3 regions of the Metabacillus dongyingensis genome follow, and region 1 is predicted to be linked to each of the others. Evidence: predicted binding sites of a transcription regulator. Region 1 holds the regulator's gene; each other region holds the start of a gene.
The links. Region 1 encodes LexA, which represses DNA repair genes until DNA is damaged. Its sites were predicted from a motif close to CGAACATATGTTCG; they were not measured.
Positions count from the first base shown of each region.

Region 2: the regulator LexA is predicted to act here: its motif matches at 3,382-3,395, upstream of recA (recombinase RecA).
Region 3: the regulator LexA is predicted to act here: its motif matches at 4,696-4,709, upstream of K8L98_RS17140 (DNA polymerase IV).

Region 1 is NZ_CP082944.1:2,429,851-2,436,988, forward strand. It holds gene K8L98_RS12065 (DUF6584 family protein) at 1-216, shown strand, start outside; gene K8L98_RS12070 (magnesium transporter CorA family protein) at 810-2,267, opposite strand; gene lexA (transcriptional repressor LexA) at 2,365-2,985, opposite strand; gene yneA (cell division suppressor protein YneA) at 3,144-3,458, shown strand; gene K8L98_RS12085 (YneB family resolvase-like protein) at 3,472-4,122, shown strand; gene K8L98_RS12090 (DUF896 domain-containing protein) at 4,190-4,420, shown strand; gene tkt (transketolase) at 4,596-6,602, shown strand; gene sirA (sporulation inhibitor of replication protein SirA) at 6,743-7,138, shown strand, end outside.
Region 2 is NZ_CP082944.1:2,285,005-2,292,142, reverse strand. It holds gene K8L98_RS11345 (TIGR00282 family metallophosphoesterase) at 1-248, opposite strand, end outside; gene rny (ribonuclease Y) at 341-1,903, opposite strand; gene recA (recombinase RecA) at 2,274-3,311, opposite strand; gene K8L98_RS11330 (competence/damage-inducible protein A) at 3,544-4,800, opposite strand; gene pgsA (CDP-diacylglycerol--glycerol-3-phosphate 3-phosphatidyltransferase) at 4,826-5,404, opposite strand; gene K8L98_RS11320 (helix-turn-helix domain-containing protein) at 5,478-6,371, opposite strand; gene K8L98_RS11315 (DUF3388 domain-containing protein) at 6,390-7,138, opposite strand, start outside.
Region 3 is NZ_CP082944.1:3,463,339-3,470,476, forward strand. It holds gene zwf (glucose-6-phosphate dehydrogenase) at 1-60, shown strand, start outside; gene K8L98_RS17125 (MFS transporter) at 132-1,502, opposite strand; gene K8L98_RS17130 (YqaE/Pmp3 family membrane protein) at 1,620-1,805, opposite strand; gene gndA (NADP-dependent phosphogluconate dehydrogenase) at 1,907-3,319, opposite strand; gene K8L98_RS17140 (DNA polymerase IV) at 3,437-4,678, opposite strand; gene msrA (peptide-methionine (S)-S-oxide reductase MsrA) at 4,979-5,506, opposite strand; gene K8L98_RS17150 (M20/M25/M40 family metallo-hydrolase) at 5,576-6,700, opposite strand; gene K8L98_RS17155 (acyl-CoA carboxylase subunit beta) at 6,723-7,138, opposite strand, start outside.

The DNA of each region.
Region 1 (7,138 bases):
AGAGCTTTAAAATTTAAAGGTGACAATGAAATTTTAAAAAACCTGGAATTAGATCAGGTAATTTCACCTGTACAAGATAAAGTGAAAGAAAAACTGCAGGAAGAACCTGACGATTCATTGTATGATAAATTATTTGTTATTGGTTGCTTTTCGATAATAATATTAACAATTCTCTTTGCAATAATAGGAGTATACTCACTCTTTAATTGGCTTTGATCCAGCAAAAATGGAAAGCTAATCAAAAACTACTAATGTTTTAATGTAAATCAAATGTTATTCAACAATCGGGGGCGATTGCAGCAAAGTGTAATCGCCATTTGGTAACTTTTAAAATGTTTTTTATGTTTGATGGTATAATCTATTTTAAATAAGATCTGCTTTTAATCGGAGGTATATATTGTTTTAAACGAAGATTTGGAATTCATATTGAGTAAATTTGAGGAACTTGAAAGTAACGATGTGGAAATAGATGATATTGAAGGCGAGACCATATCAATTCAATAAAGTATAAAAGATATATAATGTTTAAATACAATATCAATAATTTTTTGACCCCAAAATTGACCACTTTTTGACCACCAAAGTATCAACTTTAATATAATTAATAACTCACTAATTTTTCAAAAGTATTGATATAATAAGGTTTTATTACCTAATTAAACTTAAAAAACACAAAGTATATGTTCAGAACTCAAGTTCACCCTTGGGAAAGAGAACAGTATATGTATCAATATTAATTACACAAAAACCCTTCAGCAGATGTTGAGGGGTTTTTGTGTAATTAATATAGAAAAAAGCATCGGCTTTACTCAGTCAAGGTTTTCAGATTTTCCCTTATCAAAATAGTCTTTAAGCAGTCTTATGATTGCAATCCCGGCAAGTACACTCCCTACAGCAATACCTGATAAAGCTACAACGAGCGAAATATATTCAAAAACAGAATAACCGGCAAGCTTGCTCCACTCAATTTTCCCCCGCCAGTCTTCAATCACCAGATTCATTCCGTAAATCCCGGAAATAACAGTATAAGTCGTTAAGATCAGCAATAGAGAATTATGACGTTTACTTGCAAATTTTTCCTGATTTTGATAAAGACTGTCCATCGTGTTTATTACCTCTTTGTAAAGAGTTTCAATTTTAAAGCGATCTTTCATCAAAACAGAAAGCTCTTGTCCCTCAGTCCGGCTGCTGATTTCAGAAAAAATATATTTGGCGGTAAAATTGGCAATCGATCTGATCAGTTTGTCCATTTTATCTTGTTTTTGGTCAATATAGAGCTGTGAATAACTGTATGAAAGCTTTAAAAGGACAATTTTATAAAATAAGTGCAGAATCATATTGTAATATAGCTGGCCATACATTTCTTCAGCAATGAGTTTTTCATTTTTGCTGTCTCTGCTGATGCATGTAAATGTATGGTCGCTGATAATATGAAAACTATCCGGGGACCACCTGTCATAAACATGATCATTTACGTATTTTTCGATGTACTTTTGATTGGTTGCAGAGATGTATGGCTGTTTTTTTTCTTTATATCCATTCATATGTCCGATTCTGAATAAATCGTTATTTGTTATTTGATTATCAGGAGCAGCCATTAAAAAACTGGATACGAACATTCTTTCATCAATAAAATAAGGAAGGCTGCCCAGATAAGTTGATTGATCATTCTCGCTTTTTTCTATGAAGGGGACGATGAATGGACAAAGGTCCTGGAAGATAAAATCCTGAGTCTTGTCAAAACGTTTTTCACCACAATAGAGAACAGTACCTTTTTCTTCTGTAATTGAGGGCTCGAGAACGCGAAAATGATCCATAAAATCCAGTGCATCACTTAAAGAGAAATCTTCATTGTTATTGTAAGGGTCTGTTCGAATCGTTACCATTCCGATAGAGAAAGGACAAAGGTAGATATCAATTGAATGAACCTTCAAAGAAAATGAATTGTGTGCAGTATCAAGTCTGCATTTCAAATTTAAAGGCTTTGAGTAACGGTTTATCGCTTTTTCTTTATATTTGTCAGGGAATAAGATTTGTTCTATGTACGGCATAAAATAATGATTCAAACGTTTATGCGGGATATCAATGCTCTCCCCGTAATATTTATTTTGCTGTTTAACATTCTCAATTGAAAAAAATTCAAACCCGTTGGCTAACAGCTCCTCAATTAACTCCTTAGTGCAGTCCTGAGCCCATGAAAAGGGAAAAATGAATTGGCAATTCGTTCGCAGTATGGTTATTTCATCATGAATAATATTGGAATTCATAGGTTACCTCTTCTAAATTTTATCAATTATTATATATTCCCCTTGTTAAAGAGCATAAAACGCCAAAATAAAAATCTTTGCTGAGCAGCAAAGATTTTTAATGAATATTCCGGTAAACCCCAATGACTTTCCCTAAAATTGAAACATTTCGCAGAATAATAGGATCCATGGTTGAATTTTCAGGCTGAAGGCGAATGAAGTCTTTTTCTTTAAAGAAACGTTTTACTGTTGCTTCATCATCTTCTGTCATGGCAACTACGATATCTCCGTTATTTGCTGTTTTTTGCTGTTTAACAATTACCATATCCCCGTCCAGAATTCCAGCTTCTATCATACTGTCTCCCATAATCTCGAGCATGAATACTTGATCATCTGCTGCTGCAAACGTATCAGGAAGCGGAAAATATTCCTCAACATTTTCGATGGCTGTTATAGGGGAACCCGCTGTAACCTTACCGATAATCGGAACATTTATAACATTTGATCTTGGAATATGTGAAGTCTCTTCTTCTAAAATTTCAATGGCTCTGGGCTTAGTTGGATCGCGTCTGATTAGTCCCTTGCTCTCTAGCCTGGCCAGGTGGCCGTGGACAGTTGAACTAGAAGCAAGGCCGACAGCTTCGCCAATTTCGCGAACAGAAGGCGGATAACCTTTTTTCTGAACTTCTAATTTGATGAAGTTTAAGATATCCTGCTGTCTTTTTGATAATTTTGTCATCTTATGCACCTCGCGTCCTGTAATTTATGTTGATTATAGCATGTTTTTCCTGTGCATACAAACATAAGTTCGAAAAAATCCGTTGACAGAAACGTTTGTTCGCATTATACTAAAAATATCAAAAGTGCGAACAAACATTCTATTTCGAGGTGGGGATTATGTTGAAAGAATCTTTTTCTTATTTACTCTCATTTTTTATCGTCGTTATTGTTGCTGTCTTTGCTTTATCTTATACTGGTGAAAAAGACAGAATGGATCACTACGTAAATATAGAAGTTACTGAAGGGGACAGCATCTGGAGTATTGCTGACAAATTTAAAGAACATCATAATCTTTCTAAGTCAGATTTTGTCGAGTGGGTACAGGAAAAAAACGGTATGGAGACTGCAGTAATTAAACCTGGTGAACAAGTCTTTATACCCATTGAGAAGACAGCCTTTTATGAGGTCAATCAAATAGCAAGCAAGAAATAGGGAAGTGAGAACACTGAACGCCATCATCTATTGCAGAGTCAGCACAGTGAAAGAAGAACAGGAAACATCTCTTTTAAGACAGAAGGAAGAGCTCATAAATCTTTCTGAGCAGCACAGCATGAATATTGTAAAAGTGATTGAAGAGCAGGCCAGCGGCTATGATATAGAGAGGGACGGGATATTTGAACTGTTTGACTGCATCAAAAATCAGCAGGTGGATGCAATCCTGATCCAGGATGAAACAAGGCTTGGGAGGGGAAACGCCAGAATTGCACTCATTCATTTTCTTCTAAAAGAGGGAATAACACTTTATTCCGTTACACATAACGGCAGGCTTCTGCTCTCAGAAGCTGATTCTATGGTGCTTGAAATCGTCAGCATTGTTGAAGAATATCAGAGAAAGATTCATAATCTGAAAATCAAAAGAGGCATGCAGCGTGCGGTCCAAAACGGGTTTAAACCTCAAAATAACCTGTCTAATATTCATGGGAGCCCCGGGAAGGATAAAAAAGAGCTTCCTGTTTCAGAAATTGTCCGCTTAAAACAAAACAAACTGACATTTGCAGAAATTGCTGCTACTTTGAGAGGCTTTGGCCATGATGTTTCAAAGGCAACAGTACATAGAAGATATCAGGAATATATGAAACAATCAGGAGACCAATAAGTTGTCTTTTACAGTCATTTTTAGTACGATAGCATAGTGAATCTATCTACAAAAAGGAGTTACCATTATGCTTTCAAAAGAAAAAATGGCTAGAATCAATGAACTTTCAAAAAAGGCTAAATCAAGCGCTTTGTCACCTGAAGAACTAAAAGAACAGCAAAGCCTGAGACAGGAATACCTGCAGGTGTTTCGCGGTTCCATGAAAAATACATTAAAAGGCGTTACGATCCTCGACCCAAACGGTACGGATGTAACACCTCAAAAACTAAAAGATGAGAAGAAGCGAAACCTTCATTAATAAAAGGAATACGTCAATTTGTGATGTATTCCTTTTCAATTTGCACATAATACATTAGAATAGTTTCTTACACATCTTAATGCACTATTACATTTCATTATTAATGGTTGTATCCTAAAGTGTGTACCGCTATGATAAGAAAGTAGAATGTTATTTATGAAAGGATGATCAAATTATGTCACATTCAATTCAAGACTTATCTATTGCTACGATTCGAACATTATCGATCGATGCAATCGAGAAAGCAAATTCAGGACATCCTGGAATGCCTATGGGGGCAGCTCCAATGGCTTACTCGCTTTGGACACAATTTATGAATCATAATCCTAAAAACCCTGAATGGTTTAACCGTGATCGTTTTGTATTATCAGCTGGCCATGGATCTATGCTGCTGTATAGTCTGCTTCATTTGTCAGGCTATGATCTATCTATGGAAGATCTTAAATCTTTCAGACAGTGGGGAAGCAAAACTCCAGGTCACCCTGAATTCCATCACACAGCTGGTGTAGATGCAACTACAGGTCCATTAGGCCAGGGAATCGGCATGGCTGTTGGAATGGCCATGGCAGAGCGCCATCTTGCACATACATACAATAAAGAATCATATCCTGTAGTAGATCATTACACATACGCTATTTGCGGAGATGGCGACTTAATGGAGGGTATCTCTTCTGAAGCAGCTTCTCTTGCAGGTCACCTGAAGCTTGGCAAATTAGTCGTTTTATATGATTCAAATGATATTTCTCTTGATGGCGACTTAGATCGATCATTCTCTGAAAATGTTGAAGATCGATTCAAATCTATCGGATGGCAGGTCATCCGTGTTGAAGACGGCAATAATATAGAAGAGATTTCTAAAGCAATCGAAGCCGCTAAAAAAGATGAAACTCGTCCAACGTTAATTGAAGTGAAAACAACAATCGGCTATGGCTCTCCAAATATGTCCGGAAAGTCTGACGTACATGGCAAGCCGCTTGGGATTGACGAAATTAAATTAACAAAAGAAGCTTATGCTTGGACATTTGAAGAAGACTTTTATGTTCCAGAAGAAGTTTATGCTCATTTCAAGGAATCTGCTGAACAATTCGGAAATAAGAAAGAGCAGGCATGGAATGATCTTTTCGAAAGTTATAAAAAAGAATACCCAGAGCTTGCAAAACAGCTGAACGCAGGAATCAGTGGCGAATTGCTTGAAAACTGGGACGAGGCAGTGCCTGTGTATGAAGAGGGAAAAGCACTTGCATCACGTGCATCCTCAGGTGAGGTATTAAATGCACTGGCAAAAAATATTCCTTATATCTTTGGAGGATCAGCTGATTTAGCGGGTTCTAACAATACATCCATTAAAGGAGCTGCTGATTTCACAGCAGAGGATTACAGCGGCCGCAATATTTGGTTTGGGGTACGTGAATTCGCAATGGGTGCTGCATTAAATGGTATGGCTTTGCATGGCGGCTTGAGAGTATATGGAGGAACATTCTTTGTATTCTCTGATTACCTTCGTCCGGCAATCCGTTTAGCTGCACTTATGGGACTTCCTGTAACGTATGTATTTACACATGACAGCATTGCTGTTGGGGAAGATGGACCAACCCATGAGCCGATTGAACAGCTTCCATCGCTTCGTGCAATGCCTAATTTATCCGTAATCCGCCCGGCAGATGGCAATGAGACTGCTGCAGCATGGCGCATTGCCATAGAGTCAGAAACGTCACCAACTGCACTTGTCCTGACTAGACAAAACTTAAAAACAATTAAAGGTACTTCTGAAACAGCTTATGAGGGCGTTTCTAAGGGAGCTTACACGATCTCAGCAAGCAAAAAAGAAACAGCAGATGCTTTGTTATTAGCTACAGGATCTGAAGTTGGCCTTGCGGTTGAAGCTCAGGATGCCCTGCTTAAAGAAGGTATAGATGTTGCTGTTGTCAGCATGCCATCATGGAACCGATTTGAAAGTCAATCAAAAGAGTACCGTGAATCCGTTCTTCCTAAGACTGTTAAAAAACGTCTTGCGATTGAAATGGCAGCTCCTCTGGGCTGGGAACGCTATACTGGGGATGAGGGCGATGTTCTTGCGATTAACCAGTTTGGCGCATCTGCACCTGGAGATAAAATTATGAAAGAGTATGGCTTTACTGTTGAAAACGTAATGGCGAGAGTAAAAGCGCTGCTTGAACAATAATCACCTCTGAGAGAGAACGATTTTGATCGTTCTCTCTTTTTCGACAAAAAAAGTGAAGCATTTCTCTGTTGTTTAGACAAATTTCTAATACCCTATTCCATTATAATTGACGATAACAGTTATTTCGGAGGGGTGGAAGAATGAGGCACTATTATGTCTATTTAATAGAAGAGGAATTTGCGAACCACTTTTTTGGCCGAGAAGCGAAACTGTTCCATCTTTTTCAGGAATATCTTCGGACGAGCCCTGAGCAGCTGGAATTTTATCACTTATACAAACAAATCAGATATGTAACTAAATCAATTTCAGCTGATTCAATTGATAATATGATTGAATCCAGTTTAATGAACCAATACAATTATGCTCATACTGAAGGTTATCATCGAATCGTCAGCGAATCAAAGCAGGGGAATGCTATGCTGCAAGTAAGGGATCAATATATAGAAGTCACATCTATTGGAAGTTTTGATATGGAAGCGATCTTTTTTGAAATACTGAGAAAATTTGACTCCTGTTTTTTAGCTATGGATTTTGAA
Region 2 (7,138 bases), 140 kb from region 1:
GGATAATTATCAATAAATTCAAAGATTTCCCGCTTATCCCATGTATGATTTCCCATTGTCACAACCTGTGCGCCAGCCTGATTCAGCTCGTGATAAATCTTTTCAGTAATCCCTTTTCCGTGTGCTGCATTCTCTCCGTTTACAATCGTCAGGGACGGTCTGTATTTACGTTTTAGCTTTGGCAAATATTCTTTTATCATATCTCTACCTGGAGATCCTACTACATCTCCTACAAATAATAGTTTCATGCTTCGCTTATACCTTCTCTCAAATGGTGTGTGTTTACCCTTAAGTTTTGCACAGATTGCAAAAAAAATAAAGCGATGCAGAAAGCATCGCTTTATTTCGCATATTCCACAGCTCTCGTTTCACGGATAACTGTTACTTTAATATGACCTGGGTAATCTAATTCTTCTTCAATCCGCTTGCGGATATCCCGTGCTAAACGGTGTGCCTGAAGATCGTCGATCGTATCAGGTTTAACCATAATACGCACTTCACGTCCTGCCTGAATAGCGAAGGATTTTTCAACTCCTTCGTAAGATTCGGAAATCTCTTCAAGCTTTTCTAAGCGGCGAATATAGTTTTCAAGCGTTTCGCTTCTTGCGCCGGGACGTGCTGCAGATAAAGCATCTGCTGCCGCGACCAGAACGGCAATAACCGAAGTCGGCTCCTGATCGCCATGATGCGAAGCAATACTGTTGATAACAACCGGGTGTTCCTTGTACTTCGTAGCAAGTTCGACTCCAATTTCAACATGGCTTCCTTCTACTTCATGATCAATCGCCTTACCGATATCGTGCAGTAATCCTGCGCGTTTGGCAAGAGTAACATCTTCACCCAGTTCTGCAGCCATGAGTCCTGATAAATAAGCGACCTCCATGGAATGCTTTAATACATTTTGACCATAGCTCGTTCTGAACTTCAAACGGCCCATAATCTTGATTAAATCTGGATGCAGTCCGTGAACACCAACTTCAAATGTTGTTTGCTCACCAACCTCGCGGATGTACTCATCAACTTCACGGCGTGATTTTTCAACCATTTCTTCAATACGTGCTGGATGGATGCGTCCATCTTGAACAAGCTTGTCTAGGGCAATTCTGGCTGTTTCCCTGCGGATTGGGTCAAATCCAGATAAAATAACTGCTTCTGGAGTATCATCAATAATGAGGTCAATACCAGTTAATGTTTCAAGCGTTCTAATGTTTCGCCCTTCACGTCCAATGATGCGGCCTTTCATTTCATCATTTGGAAGGTTAACGACAGATACCGTTGTTTCAGCTACATGATCTGCTGCACAACGCTGGATTGCAAGGGAAAGTATTTCTTTCGCTCGTTTATCCGCTTCTTCTTTCGCACGGTTTTCGCTTTCTTTAACAGTTACAGCGATATCATGCGAAAGCTCATTTTCAACCTTTTCGAGAATGATCTGTTTTGCCTCATCACGAGTCAAGCTGGAAATACGCTCAAGCTCTGATTGCTGTTTACGCACCATCTCGTCCACTTTGCTTTCCATCTCTTCAATATGCTGTTGTCTTTCATTTAGAGAATCTTCTTTTTTCTCAAGCATGTTCTCGCGCTTGTCTAAAGATTCATCCTTACGATCAAGATTCTCTTCTTTTTGTAATAAGCGATTTTCTTGTTTTTGCAGCTCATTTCGTCGTTCACGAATTTCTTGCTCTGCTTCTGTCCGAAGCTTGTGAATGTCATCCTTTGCCTCAAGCAACGCTTCTTTCTTCGTCGCTTCAGCATCACGCTTCGCATCTTCAAGAATTTGCTCAGCAGTTCCTTTCGCACCGGCAATTTTCGCTTCTGCAATGGATTTACGAACAAAATAGCCAACAACTGCACCGACGATTAGGCCAAGCAAAATGGAGATGATCATTGTAATGGGATCCATCATTTCACCTCCTCTTGCTATGAACTTGGTTCTTGCTAGATTTAAGTGTCGGCATGTATATTGCATAACGTTCTTCAACATACAGCACAAAGCTTAAGGGTTTCATGGAGACCTTGCAGCAATCCTGCTGCACAGATCAACATTTGCTTTCATAGTGCCTCGCTAAAAGTTCTAACAAAATAATAATACACCCTAATTGTAAATGTGTGAAATTTTCTTGTCAAGCCTGTCATTCTGGCGTTTCTAAAGCAATTGAGAATTTTCAGGCATTGCCTTACATTTCTTGAACAGGAAAAGTCAGGATTGTCTCTCCATTGTATCGTGTATTTTTACTTTTCACATACAAAAAAGAGGCGATAATCGCCTCTTTTTAATCTTCCAGTAAATCTAATTCTTCTTGTCCATCTGGAGCAACTGCAACTTCATCCAAGCCGTAGTGGCTGCGGATTTTCCCCTGAATCTCTAAGCGGATGCTAGGATTCTCCTTTAGGAAGATTTTTGCGTTTTCTCTTCCCTGTCCTAAACGCTCCTCATTGTACGAATACCATGAACCGCTCTTTTGAACAATATCAATATCTGTTCCTAGATCAATGATTTCGCCTTCTTTAGAGATGCCTTCCCCGTACATAATGTCAACTTCTGCAACACGGAAAGGAGGTGCAACTTTGTTTTTGACAACTTTGATTTTGGTTTTATTGCCGACCATCTCATTGCCCTGTTTCAGCGTTTCAGCACGGCGAACCTCTAAACGCACCGAAGAATAAAACTTCAGAGCGCGTCCGCCTGGAGTTGTTTCAGGATTACCGAACATAACTCCTACTTTTTCACGGATCTGGTTAATGAAAATAGCAATTGTTTTTGATTTGCTGATTGCTCCGGATAATTTACGCAATGCCTGAGACATAAGACGAGCCTGCAAGCCTACGTGAGCATCTCCCATTTCACCTTCAATTTCAGCTTTTGGAACTAAAGCTGCTACCGAGTCAATGACTAGAATATCTACCGCTCCGCTTCGAACCAGCGCTTCAGCAATTTCAAGCGCCTGCTCTCCTGTATCCGGCTGTGAGAGAAGAAGTTCATCTATATTTACACCAAGCTTTTGAGCATATACAGGGTCAAGGGCATGTTCTGCATCTATAAACGCAGCCTGTCCTCCCTTTTGCTGTACTTCTGCTATCGCATGAAGGGCAACTGTCGTTTTACCTGAGCTCTCAGGTCCATATATTTCTATAATTCTTCCACGCGGATATCCGCCAACACCAAGTGCTGTATCAAGTGCAAGTGAACCGCTTGGAGATGTAGAGATCTTCCGGTCAGTCTGTTCACCGAGTTTCATAATTGAACCTTTACCAAATTGCTTTTCTATTTGTTTCAGTGCCATATCTAAGGCAGCTTGACGATCGCTCACTGAGTTTCCTCCTTTAGTTATCAACCTATTAATAATATACCTTTTATTCGAACGTTTGACAAGTAAAAAACGAACATTTATTCGGTTTTTTCAAACGTAATAACAGACTGAAAATTCTCTTTTCTCTTTATGAAAATAAGAAATTTATGCCTCTTAATCAGCTAAAATACTAAATTACCTTTTTTCCTGATTTTAGAAACGCGGATGATCTAGTAAAAAAGAAAAATACAGCTTATTCTGCTGTATTTTCCATTAATGCTTTAATAATCAAGTAACAGCCGTATTTCACTGTACGTCTGCGAATGCCGTTGCGGCTGCCTGCAAGATGAAGGAGAACGGTTCTTACCGGCTGATCTTTAAATGCCAGCCCGATATAGACGGTTCCAGGTTTTTTCCCTTCAACAGGATCTTCCCCTGCGATGCCGGTAAAGCTGATTCCGATATCACTATTTGCAAGCTTCCTGATTTGTTCAGCCATTTCTTTGGCACATTGTTCACTGACAGCCCCATGCTGATCAAGTGTTTCTTCAGATACGTTTAATATGGATTGCTTTACTTCATTAGTGTAGCAGACAATTGTACCTTTAAAAACATCAGATGTTCCTTTAACTGCTGTCAGCTGATCTGAAAAAAGGCCTCCGGTTAAACTCTCTGCAGCTGAAATTGTCATGTCTCTTTGTCTGAGATGTCTGAGTAATTCATCAGCGAGAGTTGTCTGGTCATAACCGTAGAAAAAAGTCCCCACTCTGCTGTTTATTGTCTTCTCCATTTCATTAATCAGGCGGACAGCTTCAGATTCATTTTGATGGCGCGCAGTCAATCTGAGCGTTACTTCCCCGTCACCCGCAAGAGGTGCAATCGTTGGATTGGTTTGCGCATCGATCAAATCCTGAATATCTGTCTCAAGCTGCGATTCGCCTATGCCAAAGTATCGAAGAACCCTCGAAATGATTTTGTCATTCTGGCCAAGCTTCTCTCTAAAGTATGGGAGCCCGAATTTCATAAACATAGGTTTCATTTCGCTTGGCGGGCCAGGAAGCAGCATATAAATTCGCTCATCCGCATCTATTGCCATTCCAGGCGCCATTCCCTGCTCATTTTTTAAGACGTGAGAATCCTCAATGACCAGAGCTTGTTTTTTATTATTTTCAGACATGCTTCTTTTTACTTTGACAAAATAGTCTTCAATGCTGCGAAGGGCTTCTTCATCAATCACAAGCTTCTTGCCCAGAATATTTGCGATTGTTTCTTTAGTTAGATCATCTTTAGTAGGTCCAAGGCCGCCTGTGAAAATGATAATGTTCGAACGCTCTTTGGCAATCTTTACTGCCTGCTCAAGCCTTGAAGGATTATCACCTACAACCGTGTGATAATAGACATTAAGACCATTTTCAGCCAGCTGCTGAGATAAAAACTGGGCATTAGAGTTAACGATTTGCCCAAGAAGCAATTCAGAACCTACTGCAATAATTTCTGTTTTTGACGTCATATGAACTCCCCCTCTGAATGAAGAATTACTTGGAATTCAGTAATGCGGCTTTATTTTTTGCAAAATAGTCCCATCCTGAATAAACCGTAAAGAATAATGCTACCCATAATGCGATATCTGCAAACGGGAATGAAATGAAAACAAATGGAATGTTGTGTAAAAGCAAGGCTGAAATGGCGATAATTTGTGCCCATGTTTTAATTTTTCCAAGCATGTTTGCTGCAACCACTTCCCCTTCTCCGGCGAGCACAAGACGCAAACCTGTTACAGCGAATTCACGGCTGATGATGATAATTACGATCCAGGATGGGGCAAGTCCAAGCTCAACTAAAATAATTAAGGCTGCAGAAACAAGCAATTTATCTGCAAGCGGATCTAAAAATTTCCCTAAATTCGTAACCATATTCAGCTTTCGCGCATAATAGCCGTCAATCCAGTCAGTAGTAGACGCTATAATGAATAATATTGCCCCGGCGAGATGCGTGACGGGAATAGAAGCGTCCCCTATATACATGGTTCCCCAGTCAAAAGGAGCAAGCATAATCACCATGAATACTGGGATTAATAGAATTCTTGAGATTGTAATGCGATTCGGTAAATTCATGTTTTTTCCTCCAGAGTGTAAAAAGTATGTATCAGAAAATATAAAAGAAAGAAAAGCCATCTTGAAGATGACTTTACTCCTTAGTATATACAATCTGCATATCTTGTCTTACTGTTTTTTTAGGATCAATCTGATATTCTACAGGCTGTCCATTTACCTTCACTTCAGCAGCTGAAGCATTTCCAATGACAATAAAGGCTTCAGTTTCATTTGTAAAGTCATGCACCTCGGTTTGGTCCTTCTTCAGCATGCCGCTGAAGAATTTTTTTCCAGATGCATTTCGGATCTCAATCCAAGTCTGCCCTTTAGAGCTGACCTCAAGCTTAAATTCTTTTGCTTTTTTCAGCTCATATACCGCTTTTCTGGCTGTTTTTTCTTTGAATGTGATTTCTGAAGCCTGTTCTTCAGGTTTTTCAGCTTCCTGCTTTTCTTCTTTGACGTTTTCATCAGCTGCATCTTTCTCTTTTGGCTCTTTAGAATCAGATGCATTTTCGTCGTTTTCAATGGAATCATATTCATTTTCGCCGCTTGAAATTTGCTTAGTCTGGTCTACTGTGTTTTTTGCACCGTCCGGCTTGTCCTTCTGTACAAAAATCCAGATTACGACCGCTACTAGTAAAACCAATACGATTATTAAGATCCTGGGCAATATTTCCAAAGCCTTTGATGCTGACTTCGGAAGCTCTTTATGTGTTTTCACCCTTGAAAGCTCAGTAGTTTCATCTGAATAAACAACCGGTATTTCGTTTTTATGCTCCTCGAAAATCCGATCAGGATCCAGTCCTACTGTTTCTGCATACTGTTTAATAAAAGCCCGCACATAAAAATTACCCGGCATAATGCCGTAATTGCCTTCTTCAATTCCGATCAGATACCGCTTTTGAATTTTCGTCATTGCCTGGAGATCGTCAAGACTTAACTTCCGCTCTTCTCTCGCCTGTTTTAGTCGATTTCCTAGTTCACTCAACCGTAACACCTTCCATATCTAAAAATCAAACCCGGAAAAACTCGATTCATCAAACATTTGAGGTCCAGATGCTTCCTCATATGTAATCTTTTCATCCGGATCGTTTCGAAGTTCAATTATATAGTCAAAATCATCAAGTGTATACTCCGTATTTTGCACAAACATGTCCGGATGCTCGACAACTTTTGTAGCAGACAGCCTCATTATTTCTCTCACAAGCTGTAAATGCTTTTCAGAGCCTCTTCTTGTGGAAACAATCCCATCAATAATGAAGACATTATCAACACTGTACTCATCTGCAATAAGCTGGCTTCTGATTGTCTGTTTTAATAAAGTGGAAGACACAAAAAGCCATCTTTTGTTTGCACACACACTCGAAGCGACAATTGATTCTGTTTTGCCGACGCGGGGCATGCCTCTTATGCCGATCAGCTTGTGGCCTTCCTGCTTATATAATTCAGCCAAAAAGTCCACAAGCAATCCAAGCTCATCTCTTACAAACCGGAATGTCTTTTTATCATCTGCATCACGCTGTATGTATCTTCCGTGCCGGACAGCAAGTGTATCTCTTAATTTAGGCTTGCGCAATTTCGTTACTTTTATATGATCCATTGTATTTAAAATCGATTCAAGACGCTGGATTTGCTCATTATTCGAGCATTTAAGCAGCAGTCCCCTGCGGCTGTCATCCACACCGTTAATAGTGACAATATTTATAGAAAGCATCCCGAGCAGCGAAGAAATATCGCCAAGCAGTCCGGGACGGT
Region 3 (7,138 bases), 1.0 Mb from region 1:
GATGAAATGCTTGAAAAAGACGGCTTCCACTGGTGGCCGATTACAGATATTGTAGAATAAAAAGTTTAAACGCCTGGAAATTCCAGGCGTTTTATTTTTGAATAAAAAAAGCCTCCTCTCAGAGAGGCTGCTTAGTTGAAATCCTTTTTACTATTCTTATAATACATAAGAAAAACGGTCAGTGAGCATATGATTAGTCCCGCTAGCCCTGCAAAAATATTAGTATAAATCAGCTTAGGTGCAAGTCCGTGCTGCCATTCAATAAACAGCCCGGAGAGAGCAACTCCGAAAGCTCCCCCAAAGAATTGCACAAGCTGTGTCATACCCATACCCGCTCCAATTTCTTTTTTCGGAAGGATGCGGGTTGCCTCATTTGCAATGCTTGATGTTAAGCTTGAAAAACCTGTGCTCATAAACATATAGGCAATTAAAATCGCGTAAGGTGAGAAGCCTGAGAAAAAGATCAGAATAACGGTTGAAATCAACAGTGCTGCATGACCAAAAAAGATGAGCGGAAGATTTCCGAACTTATCGATCAACCGGCCAATAAACTGAGCTGCGACTGCAGACAGAATAGCTCCCGGGAAGATAATCATTCCGATGGCAGCCGGATCTTTCTCAAAAATGACTGTCAGGATAATCGGCATTAAAAACAGAGTTGAGAAATGAACAATAAAAGCAGAAAATCCGACTCCGGCTAATTTCAAGTATGGCCGATTACGCAAAAGCGACGGCTGGACAAACGGTATGTCGACTTTATGCACATGTCTCCAGAGAATAAATAATAGAATGATTGTGCCGGCAAGCAATGGTATGGACATCGTTGATAAAAATAGCAGCAATCCAGTAACGCCAAGTCCAGTCAGCAAGCCTCCGAAAGAATCAAAGTGGACTTGCTTTGCATCTTCTTTCGGCAAGAGTTTTTGAAAGAGCGGCAAAAGCAGGATGACAAATCCCGTAATTAAAAAAAGATAATGCCAGCCTAAATATTGTGTAATGGCTCCGCCTATAACAGGACCTAGACCAAAACCAAGAGAGGCAGCTGATGAAATAAGCGACATTGCTTTTCCCCGTCTTGATATAGGAATGTATTTCCCTGCAAGAACCATTGCAAGACCAGGAACAGCCCCTGCACCTGCAGCCTGCAGAACACGGGCAGTTAAAAGCATATAAAAATTGTTTGAGAAAAATCCGATGATGGACGAGATTCCAAGCAGGATTAACCCAATAGAAAGCAGCTTTGAAATCGGAATAAAATCAGATAAGCGGCTGTATGTCAAAGTGGAAATTGCAAAGGCAATCGAATAGCCGGATACAATCCATGATGCTGTTCCAGATGATAAGCTCAGGTCATTTAACACACTTGGCAGCGCTACATTGAACATTGTCGTGTTCATTACGACAAGCCAGACTGTTAAGCTCCATAACAAAACAATCTTTGTTTCGTGGGCTAATCCATGTTCTTTTTTTTCAATAAGTATTTCTGTTGTGATAGCTGACATGTGATCCCGCCTTTTTATTTCGTGTACCTAATGAAATATACGCGCTCCATCCAAAATCGTCAACCAATTTGAATTCACGAAAAAACCGGACATCCGCTTACATGCCCGGCCTATCTATTAATAATGAGTGCCATATTTTTTTGCTCGTTTATCTGCCTTCGCATCTTTTACAACCAGTACCGCATGAATGGCTCCCGGAATATAAAAAATCAAAGTTAATATTAAATTCAGGAGAGCCTGAAATGGTTTTCCGACAAAAAGCACCGCTGCAGGCGGCAATAAGATGGCCAGTAAATAAAGCATCCGTTTTCACCCCATTCAATCATTCTGTTTCTTTTTTACCCAGATATCATAAGGAGAAAATAAAAAGAAAACACGGCGCAGATGGCACCGTGTTTTCTTTTTTATTTTGACATCCATTCCGTATGGAAGATACCTTCTTTATCCGTACGCTGATACGTATGAGCTCCAAAATAGTCGCGCTGTGCCTGAATAAGGTTGGCAGGAAGCGTTTCTGTCCGGTAGCTGTCATAGTATGATAACGCAGCTGAGAAGCTAGGCACCGGTACTCCCTGTTCAATCGCAACCGTTAAGACTTTGCGAAGAGCTCCCTGGTAGCTTTCTGCAATTTCTTTAAAGTATGGATCAAGCAGCAGATTTGCAAGGTTTGCATCACGGTCATATGCATCTTTGATTTTTTGCAGGAATGCAGCGCGAATGATGCAGCCGCCTCTAAAAATCATGGCGATATCGCCGTACTGAAGATCCCACTTGTATTCATCTGAAGCTGCTCTCATTTGAGCGAAGCCTTGAGCATAAGAACAGATTTTACTCATATAAAGAGCTTTGCGCACAACTTCAATCAGTTCTGACTTATCGCCTTCAAAAGGAGAAACAGCAGGTCCTGATAAGATTTTGCTTGCTTTCACGCGCTCATCCTTCATGGCAGAAATGAATCGTGCAAAAACAGACTCTGTAATAATCGGCAGAGGAACACCTAAATCAAGGGCGCTTTTGCTTGTCCACTTTCCAGTGCCTTTTTGGCCAGCAGTATCTAAAATGACGTCAACAAGCGGCTTTCCTGTTTCTTCATCCGTTTTAGTGAAGATGTCTGCTGTGATTTCAATTAAATAGCTGTCAAGCTCGCCTTGATTCCAGTCCGCAAATACTTCATGCAATTCCTCTGCAGATAGACCAAGAACATTTTTCAAAATAAAATAAGCTTCTGAAATCAGCTGCATGTCGCCGTATTCAATTCCATTATGGACCATTTTCACATAATGGCCTGCACCATCAGGACCGATGTATGTAGTACATGGATCACCATCAACTTTTGCAGAAATCGCTTCGAAAATAGGCTTTACTAGATCGAATGCTTCTTTTTGGCCGCCAGGCATAATTGATGGCCCTTTAAGTGCCCCTTCTTCACCGCCGGATACCCCAGTGCCGATAAAATGTATGCCGCTCTCGGCAAGGTCCTTGTTGCGGCGCTGTGTGTCAGTATACAGCGTGTTTCCGCCGTCAATTAAAATATCCCCTTTATCTAAATGAGGAAGCAATTGTTCAATTGTAGCATCTGTTGCAAAGCCCGCTTTGACCATCAGTAAAATTTTGCGGGGAGTTTCAAGTGACTGAACAAATTCTTCAATGCTGTATGTACCAACCAGATTTTTACCGCTGTTTTCTTTCAGCATCTCCTCTGTTTTATCAGAAGAACGATTATAAACCGATACGGAATATCCGCGGCTTTCTATATTAAGAGCGAGGTTTTTGCCCATGACGGCCAAACCGATGACGCCAATTTGCTGTTTTGACATTATGTTACTTCCCTTCTCAATCTATTTTTTATATACAGAGCTCATGTATACAGTTACATGGATTCTTCATGTAAAAATAACACAGGAGCCTTGCTTTTATCAAGTAAAGCGCCTTAATTATTCCCTTAAAAAATCTTTATTAAAACTTGTGCCGCTTGTTTTATCATCTTCTGATTTGTCCACTTTCATCCCGCGTTTCACCATGCTGCCGCCATATTTTCTATTAATATCTTCAATCGTTTTGTAAAGAGGTTCTTTTTTTGCGTCCTCCTGAAAAGAAAAAAGATCCAGCTGCTTATAAGCATCTTCTTTCGGAACGAGATCCTGGCATGTTACGCCAAGCAGCCGGATTGGTTCACCCGTCCAGTGCTTATCAAACAGCGCTTTAGCATGTGTAAGAATATCCTCTGTCTCAACAATTGGGTTATTCAGTTTCTTACTTCGAGTATATGTGCTTCGGTCAGAATAACGAATCGTCGTAAAGATTTTCGTGCCGAGAACATCCTTTCGTTTCATTCTGCTGCTTACTGAATGTGACAGACGGTTCAGAGTTTCATACAGGATTTTTGCCTCTGTCGTATCTTTTGATAAAGTAGTTGAGTTTCCAATGCTTTTAAAATCATAGATGGAGTCAGGGTTTACCTCTCTTTCATCTATTCCATTTGCTCTTTTTTTCAGGCGCTCGCCGTTGATTCCGAGAAGCTGCTTTAATCCGATCGCATCAGCACCTGCAAGGTCTTTTATCGTCTGAATACCAATTGTTTTTAATTTCTCGGCCGTTTTTTCTCCAACCCCATGCATTTCACTTACAGGAAGGGGCCAAAGGGTCTTAGCCAGCTCCCGCTTTCTGAGTACAGTGATGCCGAGGGGTTTTTTCATGTTGGATGCCATTTTGGCGAGAAATTTATTAGGTGCTACACCAATGCTTGCCGGCAGCAAAAGCTCTTCCATCAGCCTGTCCTGAATGGTCTTAGCGATTTGAAGAGGGTTGCCCTCCTTTAAAAACTCCGTTAAATCCATATATCCTTCATCAATTGAAACGGGCTCTACCAGATGTGTAAACTCCCGTAAAAGGCCGAACATGGCTTTAGAGGCTTTTCTGTAACGGTCAAAGTTTGGTTTTCGGACAATTAGTTCAGGACAATGCCGTTTCGCCTGCCAAAGCGGCATGGTCGTTTTCACTCCCTTAGCCCTCGCTTCATAACTGCAAGTAACCACAATTCCTTTTCGTTCTTCAACGTTTCCTGCAATTGCAAGCGGCTTTCCTCTAAGTTCGGGTTCAAAAGCCATTTCAACAGATGCATAAAAGCTGTTCATGTCCACATGTAAAATTACTCTTGGTCCACTTAGCTCTTTCATCTTATTCATCTTCTTTCCAAACAATCGTTCTCTTTCCATTTTATCATATAATCCAAAAAAGCCCCATCAGGTAAATGGCGGCACTGTTCATTTTTTCCGACTGTCCTTTAAATCTGAAAGGGACCTATGATGAAGGCAAGAATCAGTACCCTAATCTGCTCTTAAACAAGAAAGGCGGCCGTGGAAAGGAAGGTACCCTGCTGCACACTTTGACAAACTATTATCGGCACAAAGCGAAAATACGTTATGAAAAACTTCAAAAAAGCTCGCTGTCTTGTTATAAGGCAGTGAGCTTTGTTTTTACTTCTTCCAATTTTTCTTTATAAATTCTTCTCTTCCGGATTCTTCTCTTTCTTGCTTATATTTCTCCGGATTTTTTGCATAAAACTTTTGATGATATTCCTCTGCATGGTAAAAAGGAGCTGCCGGCAGGATTTCAGTTACAATCGGCTTTTTAAAGCGCCCGCTCTCTTCAATCGCAGCTTTTGACTGCTTTGCTCTTAGCTTTTGCTCTTCTGTATGATAAAAAATGGCTGTGCGGTACTGGCTGCCCCGGTCAAAGAACTGACCGCCATCATCTGTCGGATCAATTTGCGGCCAATATAACTCGAGCAGTCTTTCATATGAAAATACTTCAGGTTCAAATGTAATTTCCACAGCTTCCAGGTGGCCTGTTTCACCTGTTTTAATTTGTTCATAAGAAGGATTTTCTAAGGTTCCTCCTGTATAGCCAGAAACAACCTCAATGATCCCAGGCTGCTCGTCAAACGGCTTCACCATACACCAGAAGCATCCTCCGGCAAAAGTTGCTTTTTCTCTCTTTTTCATGCTGAACACCTCTATTTTCTGAAATAAGAAACAGCAGGAGCAATCGCTGCGCCTGCCATTCTTTTTGGATTATTCGCCTTTAGCTACTTCCTCAATGATTGCGACAACAAGCTCAGCTGTTTTCACAAGCTCTTCTATCGGCATCTTTTCATTGGTTGTATGGATATCTTCATACCCGACTGCCAAATTCACAGTTGGAATGTCAAACCCGGCAATAACATTGGCATCGCTGCCTCCGCCGCTTGTTTGAAGCTCGCTTGTCCGGCCGATTGCTGCTGCCGCTTTTTTAGCGACCTCTACAACATGATCTCCCTCGCCAAATTTAAAGCCTGGGTACATTACTTCAATATCCACTTCAGCACGTCCGCCCATTTCAGCAGCAACGCTCTCAAAAGCTTCTTTCATTTTCGCCACTTGAGCTTCCATTTTTTCAGAAACCAAAGATCTCGCTTCAGCCAAGATATTCACTTGATCGCAAACAATGTTTGTTTGCGTGCCTCCTTCAAAACGGCCAATATTAGCTGTAGTTTCTTGATCAATTCTGCCTAAAGGCATTTTAGCAATTGCTTTTGCAGCAATCGTGATCGCAGATACGCCTTTTTCAGGGGCGACACCAGCATGAGCCGTCTTGCCAAAAATGGTTGCTTTTACTTTAGCTTGTGTTGGAGCTGCAACAATAATTGTCCCGACTTTTCCATCACTGTCTAATGCATATCCGAATTTTGCCGTGATCTGAGATCCATCAATGGCTTTCGCTCCTACAAGGCCTGATTCTTCACCGGCAGTAATAATAAATTCGATTTTTCCATGAGAAATATTATTTTCCTTCAATACACGAACGGCTTCAAGCATCGCGGATAAACCTGTTTTATCATCAGCACCTAAAATCGTCGTACCGTCTGTTACGATGTAATCATCTTTAATAGAGGGCTTAATGCCTTTTCCAGGAACAACAGTGTCCATATGTGAAGTAAAATAAATCGGATCTACTCCGTCTTTTACAGCTTCCAGAGTACAAATTAAATTTCCAGCACCGTGCCCGGTAACACCCGTTGTATCATCTTCAACAACATGAACACCAAGTGATGAAAACTTTTCTTTTAACACTTTTGCAATTTCTGTTTCGAATTTCGTTTCTGAATCAATTTGCACAAGCTCCAGAAACTCATTAACTAAGCGTTCTTGATTAACCATATGTATTCCTCCATAAAGTGTATTAAAGCGGAATGTTCCCATGCTTTTTGGCAGGTCTTTGCTCTTGCTTTGTCCGGAGCATTTCAAGTGCCTGAATCAATTTAATTCTTGTATCCCGCGGATCAATGACATCATCAACCATACCCTGACTCGCAGCAACATATGGATTTGCGAACTTCTCTCTGTATTCTTCGATTTTATTTGCTCTTGTTTCTTCAGGATTTTCGCTGTTTTCAATTTCTTTAGCGAAAATGATATTCGCAGCACCCTGAGGACCCATCACGGCAATCTCGGCATTCGGCCATGCAAAAACAAGATCCGCTCCGATAGATTTGCTGTTCAGTGCAACGTATGCTCCGCCGTAGGCCTTTCGCAAAATAACCGTCAATTTAGGAACGGTTGCTTCTGAATAGGCATATAAAATCTTTGCTCCGTGTC